DNA from 2 places in the Peribacillus sp. NPDC097224 genome. Region 1 is predicted to be linked to the other one. Evidence: riboswitches for the same ligand, from Rfam matches in the RefSeq annotation. Region 1 holds a riboswitch; the other holds the start of a gene.
The links. A riboswitch is a leader RNA that binds a small molecule or an ion and turns the genes downstream of it on or off. The one in region 1 is predicted to bind S-adenosylmethionine.
Positions count from the first base shown of each region.

Region 2: another riboswitch for S-adenosylmethionine. It lies ahead of mtnW (2,3-diketo-5-methylthiopentyl-1-phosphate enolase); the one in region 1 lies ahead of ACIQXR_RS07725 (methionine biosynthesis PLP-dependent protein).

Region 1 covers NZ_JBIWDK010000003.1:213,582-218,012, reverse strand. Annotated here, with positions in the region: gene ACIQXR_RS07735 (hypothetical protein) at 126-368, opposite strand; gene fumC (class II fumarate hydratase) at 476-1,858, opposite strand; SAM riboswitch class I at 2,190-2,304, shown strand; gene ACIQXR_RS07725 (methionine biosynthesis PLP-dependent protein) at 2,390-3,502, shown strand; gene metC (cystathionine beta-lyase) at 3,499-4,431, shown strand, end outside.
Region 2 covers NZ_JBIWDK010000001.1:502,079-506,509, reverse strand. Annotated here, with positions in the region: gene ACIQXR_RS02580 (methylthioribulose 1-phosphate dehydratase) at 1-562, opposite strand, end outside; gene ACIQXR_RS02575 (2-hydroxy-3-keto-5-methylthiopentenyl-1-phosphate phosphatase) at 565-1,221, opposite strand; gene mtnW (2,3-diketo-5-methylthiopentyl-1-phosphate enolase) at 1,224-2,456, opposite strand; SAM riboswitch class I at 2,613-2,770, opposite strand; gene ACIQXR_RS02565 (pyridoxal phosphate-dependent aminotransferase) at 2,886-4,070, opposite strand; gene ACIQXR_RS02560 (carbon-nitrogen family hydrolase) at 4,171-4,431, shown strand, end outside.

The sequences.
Region 1 (4,431 bases):
AATTCCAAGTTTAGGTAACCTCCTTTTCATGAAAAAATGATCCACATAAAAAAGAGACTTCTCATTTTTATGAAAAAGTCTCGATCATTAATTATTCTAAGGTCTCACCCTATTATTCAAGAACTCTATTCCTGTACCAAAATCACTTCATCGTGTCCGCAGTTGGGGCACTTCATAATATGCGGGCATTGTCCCTTTTGAAGGGATTCGGGAAAACCGTCATTTTTTTTCAATGTATCAATATCCATATAAGCACTGTAATCATCGGCATAATCCATCAATTTCCCTTGATCTTCAAGGTCACTACTGCATTTAGGGCATTCCAAATGCATTTTTCTAAGACCATTGCATAGTGGACATAAAGACATGACCATTCCTCCTGTTCGATTTATCTAGTTTAAGTATTCGTTTATTCCATCATTTTAACACATTAAAACATCCTCCCTACATGCGAGGAAGGATGCTTACCTGTTGATTATTTATTGACCATGTTAGCAGGGTCAACCCATGCTTTGAATTCATCTTCCGTTAGGAATTCAAGTTTCAACGCCGCTTCTTTCAAAGTGGAGTTGTCTTTGAATGCAGTTTTCGCAATTTTAGCCGCTTTTTCATACCCGATATGTGGGTTCAATGCCGTTACGAGCATAAGAGAACGATCAACATTTTCTTTGATCTTATCTTCATTCGCTGTAATTCCTACCGCACAGTTATCATTGAAGGAATGAATGCCATCAGTCAATAATTTAACGGTTTGCAGGAAGTTGTAAATGATGACCGGTTTGAAAACGTTCAATTCAAAGTTCCCTTGGCTTGCTGCAAAACCGATTGTAGCATCATTTCCGACAACTTGTGTCGCAATCATTGTCATTGCTTCACATTGGGTCGGATTCACTTTACCTGGCATGATGGAGCTGCCTGGCTCATTTTCAGGAATGGCGATTTCACCGATTCCGCTTCTTGGGCCACTTGCCAGCCATCTAACATCATTGGCAATCTTCATTAAATCAGCAGCCAATGCTTTAAGAGCACCGTGTGCATAAACAATTTCGTTATGGCTTGTTAAAGCATGGAACTTATTATCCGATGTGACAAATGAATGTCCTGTATCCGCTGCGATTTGTTTAGCAGAAAGTGCCGGGAATTCTTTTTTCGTATTGATTCCAGTCCCTACAGCCGTACCGCCCAATGCAAGGTTCAATAATTTTTGGCTACTTTCTTCGATCATCGCCAAATCTTTATCAAGCATTGCTTTCCAACCGGAGATTTCTTGGCCAAGAGTTAGTGGTGTCGCATCTTGAAGATGGGTACGTCCAATTTTCACGACATCCCAGAATTCTTTTTCTTTGGCTTCGAATGTGTCACGAAGCACTTTAATGGCCGGTACCAATTTTTCGGCAACTTCCATATAAGCTGCGATATGCATGGCTGTCGGGAATGTATCGTTAGAGCTTTGTGCTTTGTTAACATCATCATTCGGGTGAAGCATCTCAGTTTCGCCTTTTTCCTCTAACCATTTATTCCCTTTGTTTGCGACCACTTCATTCACGTTCATATTACTTTGTGTGCCGCTACCTGTTTGCCAGACGACAAGTGGGAAATGTTCGTCAAGCGTCCCTTCAAGGATTTCACCACAAATTTTAACGATGGCATCCTTCTTCACTTCTGAAAGATCGCCAAGTTCAAAATTCACTTTTGCTGCCGCTTGTTTTACGTAAGCAAATGCATGAACTAATTCAATCGGCATTTTTTCATAACCGATTTTGAAGTTATTACGGCTTCTTTCCGTTTGAGCACCCCAGTACTTATCAGCAGGAACTTTTACTTCCCCCATTGTATCTCGTTCGATTCTAAATTCCATGTGTTCTCCTCCTATATTCGCACTATCCACTGAGAAACAATATGTATATGTAATGAATAATGACGTTTTATATGATCCCCTATATATTGTACAAACATTATTATTGTAAAGCAAAAAAAACGGAACACAAATGACCTTTTCCTTCAGAAAAGTCCGTTTAATCTGAATCCGGTTCTATTACTCTGTTGAATTCGTAATTTTATAATGATAAACATGATACATAACATGATACATGTTCCATAATAGCTAGTCCCAAATAACCGTCTATTAGGAATGTCCTTGACAGAATCCTATATTTATAGTAAATTCAAAAGAAATTGAATAATCAAAACTCTTATCGAGAGAGGTAGAGGGAATGGCCCTATGACACCTCAGCAACCTTCATTTGTTTCAAACCAATGAAAAGGTGCTAATTCCACAAGTTTGTGTAACTTGGAAGATAAGAAGAATGACTCTATCCTACTTATTCAAGTCTTCTTCTTAAAGAAGACTTTTTTTATTTTATTTAACTAAAAGGAGCAGTGAAAAATTATGTACAAAACAGAAACCTATCTTGCTCAGCTTGGAAACCGCAGTGAAACGGCGACAGGAACGGTCAATCCGCCCGTTTACTTCTCGACGGCTTTCCGTCACGAAGGAATTGGTCAATCAACAGGATTCGACTATACACGAACAGGAAACCCTACACGCCAGCTATTGGAGCAATCGATCGCCAAACTAGAACATGGCGATCAAGGATATGCATGCAGTTCGGGAATGGCTGCCATTGCCACCATCCTTTCCTTATTCAAATCAGGGGATGCATGGATCAGTAGCGAAGATTTATATGGCGGTACATATCGTTTATTAGAGCATGGCTTTAAAAAATGGGGGCTACAATGCGAATATGTCAATACATGTTGCCTGGAGGATATTGAAAAAGCAATCACCCCTCAAACAAAGGCCATCTTTATTGAAACTCCCACAAACCCTCTTATGCAGCAAACGGACATTCCAGCCGTCGCCGCTCTTGCCAAACAATACAATTTACTATTGATTGTTGACAATACTTTTTACACGCCGATCATCCAACAGCCCCTCTTACTTGGTGCTGACATCGTGATTCACAGTGCAACGAAATATCTAGGTGGCCATAATGACGTGTTGGCCGGCTTGATTGTGGCAAAAGGCGCCGAGTTATGTGAGTCCCTTGCTTTCCACCATAATGGTATGGGTGCGGTCTTGAGCCCATTTGATTCGTGGCTGTTGATGCGCGGGATGAAAACCTTGGCACTGAGAATGGAACGTCATGAAAAGAACGCCAAGGTTATCGTTGATTATTTGACGGAACATGAAAGTGTAACGGATGTTCTCTATCCAGGTCGTGGCGGCATGATTTCATTCCGGGTCAATGATGAAGCGGTGGTCAACCCATTTCTACAGTCCCTTTCATTGATTTCATTTGCCGAAAGCCTTGGTGGCGTCGAAAGCTTCATCACGTATCCGGCGACACAGACACATGCCGATATGCCTCTTGAAGTTAGAACGGCAAATGGAGTTTGCAATCGACTCCTTCGATTCTCTGTCGGCATCGAGGACAGCGGAGATTTAATCGAAGACCTGCAGCAGGCATTTGCTCAAGTTAAAAAGGAGGCAATACGATGACAAACCAAGAATTCAGTTTTGAAACCAAATTACTACACAACCAACATAAATTCGATCCAACAACAGGTGGGGTGAGTGTTCCGATTCAGCATGCTTCCACCTTCCATCAAACCGACATTGATCAATTTGGCAAATACGATTACAGCCGGAGCGGGAATCCGACGCGAGAAGCACTGGAAGATATCATTGCGGAACTGGAAGAAGGCACGCGCGGATTCGCTTTTTCATCCGGGATGGCTGCCATTTCAACGGCTTTCCTCCTGCTTTCTGCCGGTGACCATATCGTCATCTCTGAAGATGTATACGGAGGCACATTCCGAATGGTAACAACCGTGCTGACCCGTTTTAACATCGAACATACCTTCGTGGATATGACGGATCTTGAAAGTGTAAAAGCGGCCATCCAGCCAAATACGCGAGCAATCTATATTGAAACGCCTTCCAATCCCTTGCTTAAAGTAACCGATATTAAAGCGGTATGTGATATCGCCAAAAGCATTGGCGCATTAAGCTTTGTAGACAATACATTCCTGACACCTGCCCTGCAAAGACCGTTAAACCTCGGGGCCGATATTGTCCTGCACAGTGCAACAAAATTTTTGTCTGGACATAGTGATGTCGTAGCAGGCCTTGCCGTCGTAAAAGACCCGGACCTTGCCGATAGACTTGGTTCCCTCCAAAACTCTTTTGGAGCGGTGCTCGGTGTTCAGGATGCCTGGCTTGTGATGAGAGGTCTGAAAACCCTATCCGTCCGGATGGAGCACTCTCAAAAAGGTGCTGAGAGAATTGCGGAATATTTAAAACAGCAACCGTTAGTGAAAAACGTGTATTACCCTGGTCTTTCCGACCACCCACAACACGGCATCCAGGGAAATCAAGCCAGGGGAGCGGGAGCTGTTCTATCATTCGAATTGGAAAGCGAAGAAATT
Region 2 (4,431 bases), on a different contig from region 1:
CACATGCTTCTAAGATTTTTTTTGCTTCCAACCCGCTTTTTCCCCATACGGTTATACCATGATTTCTGATAAGCACCGCTCCTGAGTCTGCATCGACATAGGGACTGAATGTCTCAGCCAACAACGGAATATCTGCATGGTTATGGATGATGGGTATCTTCAATTCTGCATCTTCCTGCCATCGTCCAGTAGCCTTGATAATTTCATGATGACAAAAAGTCACTTCCCCAACTTCACTATATAACTCGGAAATCACGTTATTTTCTACTGTATGGACATGGAGGACGCAATTGGCATCCGTTTTCCGATAAATCTCTGTATGAAGAAGAGTTTCAGCGGAAGGTCTGAGCTCGGTCATTTCGACTGGTTTTCCTGACAAATCCACCAAAATAAAATCGGAATCTGTCTGCTTGCGTTTATCCTTGCCACTTGCGGTTATATAAAAAGAAGGGCTATTAGCCTCACGGATCGATAAATTTCCACTCGTCCCCATGAACCAATCTCTCTCGGCTAGTTCTCCCTTTATTTGCGCTAGTTCCTGCCACTCTTTTGAAGCTGTCACCCTTACACCTCCTGCATTTTTTTTAGAATATCAATCACATCATGGAAAGTTTCAAACTCTTTATGGGGAATGGCTTCTGTGCGGCACTTTTCAAGGAGCCTGTCACGGGCAATAACAAAATCTGCCTGTTTAGCCGCTTCAAAGTCGGTAACGGAATCTCCAATCACCAATTTATACTGATCCTTTGTAGAAAGCTTTCTCATAATCGTAGGTTTACAGCAACCACACCCATGATTACATTGGTCATCACAAGTATGCGGCCACTCAATCATAATTTCTTCCTGACTGAAGTCGGCATGATTACAGTAGACATTCTCTACAGGTAAGAGGTCATTCAAAAGAGGTTCAACGAAAAAGTCCATTCCACCACTGACAATATAGAGAGGAATATCTGATTTTTTTGTAAATTCCACAAAATCACTGAACCCTTGGCGAATACCCGCTGTCTCCTTCACATATTGAATGATGTCCTCCTTTAAATCGCTATCCAGCAGGGAAAACATTTCCCCTACACCGTGGGAAATGCTGATTTTTTGCTGAAGAACACCATCTTTTAATGCCTCCCAGCCGGGCGGGGCAAACTTCTTCATGATTGAGATGATATTATCCGAGTTGGTGATCGTTCCATCAAAATCACAGAAAATGATCGGTTTGACCATGATTATAGCCCTCCCCATAGGGCCAGTGCTTTTTGAAGTTCCTCATCTTCCTCAGCCGCGATTGACAATGATTTTCCGGAAAGGACAGCTTCTACTGCGGAACGGAAGGCCTTAGCTCCGCCTTTTGCACCATCCGGATGACCATGGACGCCCCCACCAGCATTGATCACACTTTCTATCCCAAAATCCTTGATGAGATCTGGAACCATGCCAGGATGGATACCTGCCGATGGAACCGGGAAAGTCCTTTTCCAAGATGTTTCATTTCTCGTCAATCCTTCAGCAATCGCCAATGTCTCTGCTTTATCGAGTGCCACATTTCCGTATGGAGAGGGAAAGAGGGATAAATCTGCACCTGATATCCTCACCAGTTTTCCAAGGAGAAGCGGATAGCTGAGTCCATAAAATGAAGATGAAGCTAATGCTCCGCTATATGCCGGATGAGCCATGATCGGTAAGTTGATCCGGTCATTTTCGCGTAAAGCCTGTAGAACATCCAATCCATATGTATGAACATTAAATAACAAGGCATCTGCGCCGGCTTCGGCTGCCAGTTCAGCTTTATCCAATAGTTCTAGTGTTTTTCCTGACAGGTTCACAGCATATAAGGTTCGATGTCCCGTTGTCTCATAGATACCTTTCAAAATGGCCTTTCCGGTTTTGACTCTATCGATGAAAGGCGTCTGATCTTGGTCAAAAAGAATCTCATCGTCCTTGACAAGATCGACTCCTCCCAATGCCTGTTGCTCCAATTGTTCATTATGAAAGGCGAGGTCTCGACCTAACACACCTTTAAAAATACTCATCACTAGGGGGCGGTCAAACACATCAATTTTTTCCCTGATCCCACTAATTCCGAATCGAGGACCTGGAAAGGCTTTTTGAATATCGCCGACAAAGTCCAAATCCATCAATTTGATTTCCCCATCCAATGACAATTTACCGAATACTGTCGTCAAGATAGCCGGTAGATCATTAGAAAAATTACCTGCCGGGTAGGCAATCCTGATTGTTGAACGGTACACTTTTTGACCGAAATAGAGATTAACTCGCTCTTCTTCGGGAAGGGGTGTTACGGAAACTACCCTACCTTTATGTTTTTCCAGTTGCTGTTGCACCAAGTGAGGAAGTTCAGTCCATGTCCCTACAGTCAATCCTAAAGCAATGCCTTCTGCTTTTTTCTCATGCTCTCCTTTGAAGTCATGAAGTAAATACGTAGCGATTATTTCGCTCATCTGATCACTCCCAATACGTAAAAGTCATTCTTAAAGTTGTCATTGTTGGTCTTTCCTTTAACAAGCTTCTAACCATCTGCGAACAAAGTTGCACTCCAATTCTCTGTTAAACATGTAAAAGCCCCTTCCTAAAGAAGAGGCTTTGAAAAAGCCATCTTCTTATCTCCCAGCTCTATAGCTGCAAGAATTAGCACCGTGCCTTACGGAATCAATAAAATGATCCGGCGGTATTATCTCCGCCCCATTTCACAATGGTATTACAGTCGGTTGCTGGGCTTCATCGGGCTAGTCCCTCCACCTGCTCAAAATAAGAAAATGCTATTATATTTTCGTTTATGTATCTTAACTAAAAATTTAGAATTCTTTTTTATATTCTTTCACGCAATTCATACTTTGTCAATAGGTATAATGTTCAAACTATTCAATATCTCACTGATTTTCTTTGAATATATTCAATGTACGAATTCTTTCTACCGCTTCTTGGAGTCTGTCTTCTGAAGTGAGAAGTCCCACCCTGACGTATCCTTCACCAAATTCACCGAAACCATTTCCTGGTGCAACTGCTACATGGGCATGTGCCAGTAAATGATCTGCAAAGCTCGCTGAAGTATATCCTTCAGGGACCTTTAGCCAAGCAAAGAAGGAAGCATCTGGAGCCTGGACATCCCATCCAATGGATCGTAACCCTTCGATAAATACATTTCGTCGTCCTTCGTACATGTTCACGAGTTCCTTCACACACTCTTGTGAATCCAGTAAAGCGCATGCCGTGGCTTCTTGTATTGCGGGAAAAAGACTGACGTAAAGATGATCCTGCAATAATTCAAGCGATTCGATGACACTCTGGTTGCCAACCGCAAAGCCAACCCTCCACCCCGCCATGTTATATGTTTTAGAAAGGGTGTAAATTTCTATCCCCACTTCTTTTGATCCTTCTGCTTGAAGGAAGCTTACCGGTTTTTTCCCATCGAACCCAATTGCACCATATGCGAAATCATGAACCACACATATCGAGTGTTCTTTTGCCATGGAAACCGTTTCTTCGAAGAATTCTGCTGACGCCGATGCTCCTGTGGGATTATTGGGATAATTCAAGAACATCATCTTCGCTTTGTCAAAAACCTCTTTATCTATTTCCTTATAATCGGGAAGAAAATCATTTTCTTCGGTCAAGGGCATAATTTCCGTTTTAGCTTGGGCTAACGCTACACCTGACAGGTAATCTGGATAGCCCGGATCAGGCACTAAAATTGTATCGCCTGGATTCAACAAGCATTGCGGTAATTCGACTAGACCAGCCTTTCCACCGAAAAGAATCGCCACTTCCGTTTTAGGATCTAGCTTGACGCCATATTCACGTTCATAAAAGAGGGCCGCAGCTTCTTTTAAATAGGGAAGCCCCCTAAAAGGAGAATATTTATGATTCATGGAATTTCCTGCTGCTGTCTGCAGGCTCTTCACGATATGTTCAGGAGTCGGTTGGTCTGGATTTCCCTGCCCAAGATTAATGACATCCTTGCCTTCTGATGTTATGTTATTAACTTTTTCGACTAAAGAAGCAAAAAACTGCTTTGGAAGCTCTTGAAGAAGTCTGGATTTTTCGAATTGCACCATCTTTGCACCTTCTCTGAAATTTCTTGAAATTATAGTCACAAATGATATATGTTTATCTTAATCTTGTAAAGTACTTTTTTACATATGGAGGTTTTAAATGATGAAATGGAAAATCGCCTGTTTACAAATGGACATTGCCTTTGGACAGCCAGATATAAATTTTCAGGTGGCAGAACAATGGATTGAAAAAGCTGTACAGTCTAAACCGGACATCGTCATGCTGCCGGAACTATGGACAACCGGCTATGACTTAACGAGATTACATGAAATTGCAGACGAAGAAGCAGAACAAACCATTACCTTTCTAAAAGCCCTTGCAAAAAAACACCGAATTAACATAATCGGTGGCTCGATTGCAAAG